DNA from 4 places in the Oceanobacillus locisalsi genome. Region 4 is predicted to be linked to each of the others. Evidence: riboswitches for the same ligand, from Rfam matches in the RefSeq annotation. Region 4 holds a riboswitch; each other region holds the start of a gene.
What was found. A riboswitch is a leader RNA that binds a small molecule or an ion and turns the genes downstream of it on or off. The one in region 4 is predicted to bind S-adenosylmethionine.

Region 1 (3,180 bases), 120 kb from region 4:
TCAGATGGTGGTGTAACGGGCTTGAGTATCGTTGGATCGCAATGGACAGGATTGCCGCTAGGCGTTTTAATTGCTATCTTAAATATTCCATTTATTTACTTAGGATATAAACAAATTGGCAAAGGTTTTGCGTTGTTTTCCGTTCTTGGAATTGCCTCCTTAGCTATCAGTACAAGTATGATGCATCATATCCCGACGATAATAGGAATTGAAGGAGACACCCTTCTGGTGACAGTGGTCGGCGGGATTATTATTGGTTTTGGTATGGGACTTGCACTCCGTAATGGCGGTGCATTGGACGGTATTGATATGTTAGCAGTGCTGTTATCGCGCAAGCTGCCTTTTGGAACAAGCGATTTGATTTTATTTCTTAATTTATTTGTGTTTATTGTTGTATCAACAGTGTTTGGTTTACGGGGAGCATTAATGTCAGGCATTGCTTATTTTATTGCTTCGAAAGTAATTCATTTAATTGAGGAAGGTTTGAGTAGCACCAAAGCAGTATATATTATCACCGGCTATGCGGATGAAATGATTAAAGAGATTAGAGACCGTTTAGGGCGCGGTTGTACTGTGCAGCATGTAGAGGGCGGATATTCGAAAAAAGAATTTCGGCAAGTGAAAAGTATTATTACCCGTTTGGAAGAAAGCAAGATGAAAGAGATTATTCAAGATGTTGATCCGGAGGCTTTTATCACGGTTCATGAAGTGACGGAAGTACGGGGCGGTAATTTTGATTAATAAATGAAAAGAAACAAGGCAGCCAATCGAAGTGCATTGGCTGCCTTGTTGTATATGATGCATTAAGATCTAGATCTGAACAAATCCGCGATAGCATGAGAAACCTCAATACCTTGATAAGTGAACACGGATAATGCGGTCAGAGCAAAGAACCCAATAACGATAAATCGCAAAATAATCATTTTGTCAGCCTCCTCTTTTGAAAGTAGTGTGGATTTCAAAAGAGAATTAAACCACGAAATTGGATTGATAGAAAACGGGTGTCATCAGCTGTTTTGTACGGTTGATACGGACAATCATCGTAAATAAACTGAACGTTCCCAGTAAGAATAAAGTAATGACTAGAGCTGTGTATACGGTGAATGATTTATCCGTCTGATCATTTCCGCCAATACCCAAATCTTGAGTCATTTGTGTATCAACCAGCATCTCCTGTTCGGTGAGCACGTAGCTGTGATGTACACCTGAAGATAACTGTGTGATTGGTAAAATGATAATCATGATAACAATCATTAAATAGCGATTCATCATCTACGCCTCCTCCCGTTTTTATCACCGTTTATTTGATAGAAAAACTTAATTATACCAATATTGAAGTGTCATTTCAATATATCTTCATTGATTGGTAAGGATGTAAAGTGTATTATAAGCTTATTTTTCAAAGCTGTCTATACTTTTTGAACATTTTATGACTTTTTATCTGTCATATCAATATACCCAAATGTGGCTGATTGTTAAACGTATGTTGAGGAGAAGTAATGATATAAGACTAGAAAATTTTAAAAAATTCTTATTGACAAAGAATTCAAATACATATATAGTTGTTTACAACAAATAAATAGCAATACATTTTCTTATCCAGAGAGGTGGAGGGACTGGCCCTTGGAAGCCTCGGCAACAGACTTAAAAAAGAACTGTGCCAATTCCAGTAGCATGAAGCTAGCAGATAAGGAGAGACATTGATATCGTACTCAAACCTCTTCTTTCTGAAAAGAAGAGGTTTTTCGTATTTATATCAATTTTTTAGCAGCGAATGAAAAGTAAAAATTTACAGGAGGAATGGAGAAATGGCGAAAAGAAGTTTAGAAGAACGTTTAAAACAGGGGACAGTTATTGCAGGAGAGGGATACTTATTTGAACTGGAGCGCAGAGGTTACTTACAGGCAGGATCCTTTGTACCCGAGGTGGCACTGGAGAATCCGGAAACGCTGAAGGCAGTGTATCGTGATTATATGAATGCAGGGTCAGATGTGGTGCTTGCTTTTACATATAATGCACACCGTGAAAAAATGCGCATCATCGGTAAAGAAGATTTATTGGAACCTTTAAATCGAAATGCGATTAAATTGGCGAAAGAAGTAGCGAAAGAGCACCCGACAGAAGAAGCTTTGGTGGCAGGGAATATTTCGAATACCAATATTTTTAATCCGGAAGATCAGGCGTCCAAAGATAAAGTGAGAGCGATGTTTAATGAAATGGTTTCATGGTGTAAGGACGAGGACGTTGACTATATTAACGGAGAAACGTTTTATTATCATGAAGAAGCATTGATTGCGTTAGAAGAAATTAAAAAATATGACTTGCCGGCAGTAATCACTTTGGGATTAATGGGTGAAAATATCATGCGTGACAGTTACAGCGTGGAAGAGTCATGTAAGATATTAGAGGATAACGGCGCTTTAGTTGTGGGAATGAACTGTTTCCGCGGACCGGATACCATGCAGCCGTATCTGGAGAAGATTTGTGATCATGTAGATGGTTATGTAGGGGCTTTGCCGATTCCATATCGGACAACAGAAGAAAATCCGACATTCTTTAATTTGCCGGATGGTGGATGCAGCTGTCATTTGCCGACTGAAACAACTTTCCCGACTTCACTTGATCCGCTTTATCATAACCGTTACGAGCTGGCGGAATGGGCTAAGAAAGCACATGGCATCGGTGTTAATTATATTGGCTTATGCTGTGGAGCTTCTCCGGCGATGTTGCGTGCTGTGGCTGAGGCTGTTGGAATCGAAACAATTAATTCCATCTATTCCCCGGATATGCATAAGCATTTCTTATTTGGTGAAGATGAAACGTTGCAGGATCATATTACGGATTACAAAACAAAAGCTTAAAGCAATAGATAAGGGGGCAATTTACCATGACAGTTACAAGAGAAAATGAGGTCTTACAAGCGCTTGATATACTGAAATCAAAAACATGGGTAGACTTAACGCATACGTTTGGTCCAAGTTCCCCGCATTTCGCAGCTTTTAAAGATGCTGAGTTTGAGACGTTATACACACATGATGACGGGTTTTTTGCACAGCAATTCAGTGTTTCGGGCCAATACGGCACGCATATTGATGCGCCGATTCATTTTGTTCGTGATCAACGCTATTTAGAAGAATTGGATTTACAAGAAGTGGTCCTCCCGCTGGTTGTGATTGATAA
Region 2 (3,180 bases), on a different contig from region 4:
TCAATGAATTAAGCTTCATTTTATGTTTTTTTTATGGCTGTACCATAGTTTTACCACATTTACGTGCTAAAGTAATAGGTAAGATAGAAAAATGAAATGAAAAGGCAAAACGTGTCGTTTTTCATTTTATAGATTATCACTTTGATTCTTGTAATGAATATGTCAAACAATAAGGAGAATGAATATGACAGTGCATATTTACGGAGTATCTTGCTCATCTACAAGAAAAGCCAGACAATGGTTTCGCAAAAATGGAATTGCTTATAAGGAAAGGAATATTCTACATCAACCATTAACTATTGAAGAACTAAAAAATATTTTACAAATGACGGTAGAAGGTACAGATGAAATTCTTTCAACCCGTTCTAAAATTTACAAGGAATTAAACTTGAATGTAGAGGAATTGTCTTTACAAACCTTACTAAAATTAATTCACGAATACCCAAGATTGCTGAAAAGTCCGATTTTGGTTGATGAAAAAAGGTTTCAAGTCGGTTATCATGAAGAAGACATTCGACAATTTTTACCTCGGAAAACAAGACAGCTGCAGTGGTCACAGTGGAAAGTGGATTTAGGATTAATAAAAGGGTAACAACCTTACATGAACCTTAAATCCAAAAATAGATACGAAAAAAGAGACAGCTTATCTGTCTCTTTTTTCGTATTAGTGTTATGATATATTATACATTACGAATAACTTGTAATGCTTGCTCCATATCCGCTTTTAAATCTTCTACATCTTCCACACCTACAGAGAAACGAAGCAGGTCATTACCGATGCCCCGCTGGATTCTTTCCTCTTCCGGCATATCCGCATGTGTCTGGGTGGTAGGATACGTAATAAAGCTTTCCACACCGCCTAAACTCTCAGCAAACACAATGATATTCAGATTAGCTAAAAAGGACTTTACCAGACTTGCATCTTCTAAGCAAAATGAAAGCATACCGCCCCTGTTCGGGTAAAAAACTTGGCTGACTGCCGGGTGTTCTTCTAAATAAGCAGCAAGATGCCTGGCATTTTCTTCATGACGCTGCATACGGAGTGCAAGTGTTTTTAAACCGCGGACAAGAAGCCAGCTGTCTGACGGAGATAAAGTAGCGCCGGAAGCGTTATGCATTTCGAATACTTTCTCGGATAATTCCGGTGTTTTGGTTACTACAAGTCCAGCTAGTACATCATTATGTCCGCCAATATATTTGGTTGCACTGTGTACGACAATATCCGCACCAAGCGTAATAGGCTGCTGCAAGTATGGCGTTAAGAAAGTATTATCAACGATAAGGAACAAATGATATTTTTGTGCCAGTTCCGCATATTTTTTAATGTCAACTTCTTGTAGTAACGGATTTGTAGGTGTTTCCAAAAAGATAGCTTTTGTATTTTCTTGAATACACCGCTCTGTTTCTAATACATCCTGACATTCATCATATGTTACAGAAACATGGTATGCTTTTTCGTAATGGTCAAAAATACGATACGTCCCCCCGTAGATATCTTTTGTCGCAATGAGATGATCACCTGCTTGGAATAAAGAGGAAAGGATTAATTGAATCGCAGCCATCCCGGAACTGCAGGCGAAAGCGGCATCTCCCTCTTCTAACTTCGCAAATCCATCTTCCAGTACAGATCTGGTCGGATTTTTAGTGCGGGTATAATCGTACCCGGTGGAGTGACCAATTTCCTGATGCTGGTAAGCTGTTGATAAATGGATTGGTAAGTTTATCGCTCCTGTCCGTTCATCTGTTTTGTTTCCTAATTGTACTAATGCGGTTTCTAGTTTTTTCATTAATTTTTTCCTCCTTCATAAGAAAAGCGTGCTTGTGAATGTGCTATTTCCCTATGTATTTTCTGTTAAATGAATAAAAAACCCTTCTTATCCAGAGATAAGAAGGGTGTAATATCAACATAACACACATCTCTTATCTTTAAAGGGGAACCCCTTCTGGAATTAGCACCTTGCTAAAATTAGCCGGTTGCTGAGACATCTGCGGGCCAGTCCCTCCGTCTCTCTGGATAAGAATTAACATATTTATAATTACGTTTACTTTACAAGAGAGAAGAAAAAAAATCAAGCCTAAATTATTTTTCATCAGTCAAAAAGCGGGACGCGGTAATGCTGGACCAAGATTTGCAGATAAAAAAACCGAAAAGTATTTGAAAAGGTCCTTCATGGAGATTACAATGGATATGATGATTTTATAGGTGAAAGTATAATTAAAGTTATATGGAAGCATGAAAATACAAGTATTCGTATGATAATTTTAAAAAAAGGAAGAAGATATATGCGCAGAAAAAAACTGTTACTGGTTAACATTTCTTTGTTAGCAGGATGTATTGTCATTATTGGCATGGGCATTTATAAAGACAATGATTCAGTGGAATATTCCATGGAAGTAAGTACCGATGATGACAATAGCGGTGATGGGCAAATGGGAGAAAGTGTCGAGCTTTTCACGACCTCTTGGAATGACCGGTTATTAGGAGACAATGAACAAATTTATCAAACCGCTCATGTAGATCATCATAACAAGCCTCAACAAACAGACAGGGAAACAGAAGTGCAAACAGAGAATAGCTCTGCACAAGAGACAACGGAAGAAGCAGCAGATACAGAAACGGAAACACATACAGATCAGAAACCAGACAAGCAGGAAAGAAATAATGCTGTTTCTGAGGAAACATCCGCTTATCAAATAACGAATAAGAAAACGGATGAATCAAATGAAAACGAAGCACATCATACTTCTCATAGGGAAGGTTATACAACTGAAGAAGATAATGAAAATACGGAAAGAAAAGAAACAGATGAAGATAACTCTCAAAAGAAAACAAATTCTTCAGATGAACAAGTAGAACAGAAGAAACCTGAAAAAAAGAATACTGCCACAGATTCTGGTGAGTCTCTTAATGAAAAAGATAAGAAAAAGATAAATGGTAAACGTAAGCCATCAAAAGATGAAAATTCGAAAAGAGATAAAGAAACAGAAAACGAAAATGGTGAGGAAGATAAAGATAAAAATAAAGAAGATAAAAACGACCAAGAGGACGAAATAAAGTACCCAGAAGAAGAACCGATAGACGATAATGAAAATGGGGATAATGAAGAAGGAAAAGAAGATGCAGAGGACGAAACAGAAGATGAAGAAGAGCTGGACGAAGATCATGAAGACGATGATTCC
Region 3 (3,180 bases), on a different contig from region 4:
TGAATCATTGCCGTTTCCATATGTTTAAACTGTTTCCCCATTTATATTCTCTCCCATCCTTGATAAAGATGATACATGCTGATGTGCCTCTCCCTTTATGATAAAGTATTCTTGCGCTGTTGGGAATGTTTCCGTTTCAGAAATTTGTTTTAATTTATTTCGAAAATCATTGCTTCCTTTCTTATAAAGTTTTAGTATTGATTTTAGACTCTTCACTAAAATAAAGGATTGATAAACTAAATGTCGTTATATGCGTTAGTGACCGCTCTGAAAAACACTACGCTAGCTAGATGTACATACCATATTTAATCTTATATTCCAATAGTTGATTTTGGTGTTGAACCTAATTTTCGTTTCATTATTTTCAGAAGGCAGGAATGTATCATGGAGGATAAATCTTTAAAACAAGGAGCGGTTATCACCTTTCTTGCTTATTTATTATGGGGAATCTTCCCGATTTATTGGAAGTTTCTTGAACACGTTCCAGCTGGTGAGGTGCTTGCCCACCGGATTGTCTGGAGTTTAGTGTTTATGGTTTTCTTAGTGTTGGTGACAGGTAATTGGCGTCATCTGATGGAAACTGTCCAGGAGCTGAAAAAAGATAAAAAGAAAACCATCGCTATTGTGACAGCTTCTATTGTAATATCTATCAATTGGTTTCTATTTATTTTTTCGGTACAGCATGGACATGTGCTGCAAGCTAGCTTAGGCTATTATATCAACCCTTTAATCAGCATTTTATTAGCGGTTTTTGTATTGAAAGAAAAGACAACAAAGGGACAAGTCTTATCGTTCATCCTTGCAGGAATCGGGGTACTTTATTTAACACTGAGTTACGGTGTGTTCCCTTGGATTTCGCTGTTATTAGCGCTCACTTTTGGTTTTTACGGGCTGATTAAAAAGACGGTCAACCTGCATGCTATGTACGGATTGACAATTGAAACACTCGTCGTTGCACCAATCGCTTTGCTATATTTAATCTTTATCCCGTTGGAAGGATCATTTACTTTTTCACCTTTCTTTGCGCCGGATAACCTTTTACTCATCGGGGCTGGTGTCGTTACCGCAGTACCTTTACTGCTATTTGCTGCAGGTGCCAAACGCATTCCATTGGCAATGGTCGGCTTTTTGCAATATGTCGCCCCGACGATTATGTTCTTCTTAGGCGTGTTCTTATATAATGAGACATTTACGGTGCACCATATGATTACCTTTGCACTGATTTGGTTTGCCCTTGTTATCTATATGGTAAGTATTTATCGGGATACACCGCGAAAAAAAGAAAAGAAGAAGATAACTGCATAGCTTCTATGAAGCAGGCAGCAGAAAAGGAAGGTTTCTCCAACAAGGAATCTTCCTTTTTGAATCCCTAGTAAAATACTTGACTTTTAATCTGCAAAACTATATACTCGCTAGTAATTTCAAAATATTTAGCAGAATCTCTTATGAAGAGCGGTGGAGGGACTAGGCCCTGGGAAGCCCGGCAACTTGAAGTATCAGGTGCTACATCCTACAGATACATCGTCTGAAAGATAAGAGAGAGTTCAAAGTTATTTATAAGAGCTCTCTTCATTTTAGAAGGGAGCTCATTTTTGTTGAAAAGTGTGTTCAAAAAAAGGGAGGAAATACAATGTCAAATAACCGAGTACAGCAGGACGAAACGATTTTATTACATGGAGGACAAGTTCCGGATCCTGCTACCGGAGCTCGTGCAGTACCTATCTATCAAACGACTTCTTATGTATTCCGTGACACAGAGCATGCGCAAAATCTATTCGGATTATCTGAACCGGGAAACATTTATACCCGTATTATGAATCCGACGGTAGATGTGCTGGAGCAGCGGATAGCGCAATTAGAAGACGGTGTCGGTGCTTTAGGCGTATCCTCGGGAATGGCTGCCATTACGATGACCATCTTAAATATTACACGCGCTGGAGACGAAATTATTACAGACAGCAATCTGTACGGCGGAACGTATAATTTATTTGCCAACACGCTTCCTCGATATGGAATCGATGTAAAATTCGTAGACGGTACCGATCCAAAAGCCATTGAAGCTGCGATTACGGATAAAACCAAAGCTATCTTTGGTGAAATCATCACCAATCCGAGCCTGTATATTTTTGATGTCGAAACAGTAGCTGATATTGCACACAATCATGGCATTCCTTTAATTATAGATAATACGTTTGCTCCTTATGTTGCCAAACCGCTGACTTGGGGTGCAGATATTGTCGTTCACTCTGCCACAAAATGGATCGGCGGGCATGGTACAACGATTGGCGGCATTGTTGTAGACAGCGGAAGATTTGACTGGAACAATGAGAAATTCCCTGACTTTATCGAACCGGACGAGAGCTACAATGGATTAAAATATGCGGATTTGGGTGCAGCTGCTTTTATTACGAAATTGCGTGTTCAGTTATTACGTGATATTGGTCCTGCACTCAGTCCGCAAAGCGCCTTTTTATTACTGCAAGGATTGGAAACATTGCATCTGCGAATCAAGCGGCATAATGAAAATGCGGAAAAACTGGCCGCTTATCTGGAAAATCACCCTGCAGTAGAATGGATTAACTACCCGGGGTTAGAGTCCCATCCATCCCACCAGCTTGCTAAGAAATATTTAAAAGGCGGCTTTGGCTCCGTTATTACGTTCGGTATTGAAGGCGGCCGTGATGCAGGCCGTGCTTTAATTGATAATGCAGAACTCTGGTCTCATGTTGCCAATGTCGGGGATGCAAAATCACTGATTATCAACCCAGCTTCTACGACACACCAGCAGCTAACAGCCGAAGAGTTAGCAAAAAGCGGCACGCCGGAAGAGTTGGTCCGTTTATCAGTCGGTCTGGAAGCATTCGATGATATTGTAGCTGACTTGGATCAAGCCATTGGTAAAGCGACAGGAAAATCATTGGGCAATCAGCAATCTGCTGAAGAAATAGCGGTGCAAAATTTATTGCAATCTCCATTTGACCGCAGTGAAGGTGTTCGTAAAAAGCGGATTATTACAGTCGGTATTGCAGATGAAGAAATTGTTCCTCTGTATAAATTAGGCTATGAGGTTATCCCGGCAGCAAATATAGATGAGGTGACAACAGAACTCCTGACTCACGCTGATGCGATTTGGCTGCAGGAAGGAAAACCGGCACCAGAAGAAAATGCAGATTATAAGGG
Region 4 (3,180 bases):
TTCAACAGCCAGTAACGGCCCGATTCGTTCAACTAACAATCAGTGGGGGATAAAAAGAAAACCCCCACTGATTGAAGTTTCACTTTATAAAAAAATCCTTATAATCAGGAAATGACAAGTCTCTGCCAACTTCTGATTATAAGGAAGTTCCATCATCTTAATAAACTTTGATTATATACCATTAAAATCCGCTTAAATCGATCCGCCCCAGCCAATTAAATGACTGATCACCAAAGCAATCCAAGACACAACAAGAGCCATCATGACAAACGGAAAAATATAACGAATCCACCTGCCATAAGGCACCTTACACAAACCGAGCATCGCCATTAAACCGCCTAAGGTCGGTGAAAATATATTGGTAATACCATCGCCGATTTGGAATGCCAAGATAGTCGTTTGCCGTGTAATGTCTAACATGTCCCCAACAGGAATCATAATTGGCAATGTAACTAATGCCTGGCCGCTGCCGCTTGGAATAAAAATATTAATAATCGACTGGGAAATAGTCATGAATACGGCAGCCAGCGTTGTTGGTAAACCTTCCATCACAGAAACAAGCCCATGAGCAATCGTATCACTGATATTGCCTTGGTTCATGACCACTTGAGTCGCCATGGCAACACCGATCAAAATAGCTGCTAATGCGCTGGGTTCAAGTGCTTTTGAAAAAGCTTCCGCAATTTGATTGGCATTCATACCTGCAATAATCCCGCAGGCAATACCGATCATAAGAAATATCGCTGCAACTTCATTAATATACCAGTCATTCATAAATATTCCTGTCAGCATGACCACAAATCCTGCAATCACCACAAGTAGCATCGCAATATCTTTTTTGCGCATCCGATAGGATTCAAGCGGCTGGCTCAATTTCATATCCTGTGTATCAATACCATATGCCAAACTATGTTTCTGGTCTTGTAATATCTTTTTAAAATATCGAATATTATAATAGGCTAATAAAGATAAAACGATAACCACCAAAATACTTCTTAAAAACCATCCTGAATATAGCGGCATTTCTGCTATTCGATGTCCTACCCCCAGCGTATAAGGATTGAATGGAGAGAGACCAAATCCGACAAGTACTCCTCCTATTCCAATACCCGCACCAAGTACAGCATCACCGCCTATGGAAACACTTAATAAAACAGCGATTGGAATAAGGGCAATATTATTTTCAAGCCCGACAAACATCCCAAAAAATCCATAGACAAATGTCATAATCGCAACAATAAGGAAACGTCGTTTTAATCCGACTTTGCGAACCAGTGTACCGACTGTATTTTCAAGCATCCCCGTCCTTTCCAAAAGCCCGAACATCATAGCTGCGGCAAAAGTAATAAAGACGATATCAGCCATTTCCCGGAATCCTTCAGGGATTGCCGTAAATAAGTCCATGATACCGACCGGGTTGTTCTCTATGTATTGAAATGAATCAGGAACCGTTCGAGTAGTCCCGTCTATCGTCTCTCTTTCATAAGAGCCGGATGGTATTATATAGGTCAAAACAGCCGCTGCAACAACAATAAAAAACAACAACGCCAGCGGATGCGGAATGCGATCCAATAGTTTTTTCTTTTCTTTATCGTGATTCTTCTTCATATTTACGCTCCTCTTGCTTTTAAATAAGTATATCCGTTATTTCTAACGCTTTTCAGAAATCTCTCCTCCTTGCTATGTAAAAATCTTATGTTATAAACCTATTAAAAACAGCCTCTTCCACAAGAAAAAGGCTGTTTTTACATTCGCCTTATCTCCCAAAATAAACATGTCTTATTTTGCAGGAATTGGCACCTTTTCTTTTCATAAAGAGGTTGCCGGACGTCATTGGGCCTGTCCCTCAGTCGCTCTGGATAAGTATATATGATAAGATTTTAAAGTTACTTCAATGTGGAAATTGTATAGGCGCTTGCCTGTTTTGTCAATATATGAAAGCAAGAGAAGTTTCCTGCTTATTCCCCTTTTCAACTACTATGCGTCCTAAGCTATTCTTCGTCGGTAAATCCAGCATAATTCGTAGAGAATAAATGCTGCACAGGGTCTTCCGGATCAGCAATTTTTTTCGCATGATTAGCAGCAATTGGTCCTTCATTAAAAGCCCCGGCAATTAACCCAAGCTTATCTGGGTAATGGGCAATATCCCCAATAGCAAAAACACCTTCCACAGATGTTTGCATACTGGAATCAACGGCAATCATACCATCTATCATTTCCAACCCCCACGAGGTGATCGGTTCCAGATTGATTTGAAATCCATGGTTAACAACTAATCGGTCGATCTCTAGCGCTTGCTCCTTTGTTTCATCCTCTAAGTGAGAAAGTACTACCTTTTCGACCTGTCCATCCGTTCCATACAATGCTTTTATTTCATAAGGCGTCATGACATTGACTTCGGAGTTTTTTAACTTGGTCACACTGCTTTCCAATCCTTTAAACTGATTGCGGCGATGAATGAGCGTAACACTTTTGGCTATATTTTCAAGCTCCAGCGCCCAATCCACCGCACTGTTGCCCCCGCCGGAAATAAGCACATGCTGGTCATAATAATCCGCCAGCTTTCTGACTGTATAATGCAAACTCTTCTCTTCATAATAGACTGCTTCCGGATGATCCAGCTTTACGGAATGCAATGTTCCAAAACCGGTTGCCAGTATAACTGTTTTCGAATAATGGATATTGCCGTTGCTGCTCAGGAGCTGAAAATGGCCATTATCCATTCGCTCCATATCTACAACCTGTTCGCCTAAAACCACTTCCGGATCAAATGTCATCGCTTGTTCCACGAGCTGATCCGTTACTTCTTCCCCGGTAGCTTGTGCAATTCCTCCAATATCACGAATCACTTTCTCTGGATAAAAGTAAGGTACTTTCCCGCCAAGATAAGGAAGGTATTCAATAATCTTTGTCTTCATCTCCCGCATGCCACTATAGAAAGCAGCAAATAACCCGGCTGGACCTCCGCCGATAATCGTGACATCATATATTTCCTCATTCATCATTCTCCGAGCTCCTTTCTATTATTAATTGGTTTTCATCAACAGATAAACAAAATAAGGTGCGCTCACAATGGAAACAACAATCCCTACCGGTATCGTTGTCGGCGCTAGAATATTACTTCCAACCATATCTGCAGTTACTAGAATAAACGCTCCCAGCAAAGCAGATATCGGAATC

Region 1: it holds a riboswitch for S-adenosylmethionine, as region 4 does, so the genes downstream of both, ACFQ19_RS02950 (homocysteine S-methyltransferase family protein) here and ACFQ19_RS03515 (YfcC family protein) in region 4, are expected to answer to the same signal.
Region 2: it holds a riboswitch for S-adenosylmethionine, as region 4 does, so the genes downstream of both, ACFQ19_RS15515 (methionine biosynthesis PLP-dependent protein) here and ACFQ19_RS03515 (YfcC family protein) in region 4, are expected to answer to the same signal.
Region 3: it holds a riboswitch for S-adenosylmethionine, as region 4 does, so the genes downstream of both, ACFQ19_RS01015 (O-acetylhomoserine aminocarboxypropyltransferase/cysteine synthase family protein) here and ACFQ19_RS03515 (YfcC family protein) in region 4, are expected to answer to the same signal.

What each region holds. Positions count from the first base shown of each region.
Region 1 covers NZ_JBHTKK010000002.1:161,431-164,610, forward strand. The annotation lists gene ACFQ19_RS02940 (YitT family protein) at 1-741, shown strand, start outside; gene ACFQ19_RS02945 (hypothetical protein) at 970-1,272, opposite strand; SAM riboswitch class I at 1,593-1,694, shown strand; gene ACFQ19_RS02950 (homocysteine S-methyltransferase family protein) at 1,809-2,861, shown strand; gene ACFQ19_RS02955 (cyclase family protein) at 2,888-3,180, shown strand, end outside.
Region 2 covers NZ_JBHTKK010000022.1:18,267-21,446, forward strand. The annotation lists gene ACFQ19_RS15510 (Spx/MgsR family RNA polymerase-binding regulatory protein) at 185-592, shown strand; gene ACFQ19_RS15515 (methionine biosynthesis PLP-dependent protein) at 681-1,787, opposite strand; SAM riboswitch class I at 1,918-2,021, opposite strand; gene ACFQ19_RS15520 (hypothetical protein) at 2,284-3,180, shown strand, end outside.
Region 3 covers NZ_JBHTKK010000001.1:227,546-230,725, forward strand. The annotation lists gene megL (methionine gamma-lyase) at 1-41, opposite strand, end outside; gene rarD (EamA family transporter RarD) at 385-1,305, shown strand; SAM riboswitch class I at 1,441-1,539, shown strand; gene ACFQ19_RS01015 (O-acetylhomoserine aminocarboxypropyltransferase/cysteine synthase family protein) at 1,631-3,180, shown strand, end outside.
Region 4 covers NZ_JBHTKK010000002.1:284,558-287,737, reverse strand. The annotation lists gene ACFQ19_RS03515 (YfcC family protein) at 193-1,608, opposite strand; SAM riboswitch class I at 1,754-1,866, opposite strand; gene ACFQ19_RS03510 (NAD(P)/FAD-dependent oxidoreductase) at 1,992-3,002, opposite strand; gene ACFQ19_RS03505 (FecCD family ABC transporter permease) at 3,027-3,180, opposite strand, start outside.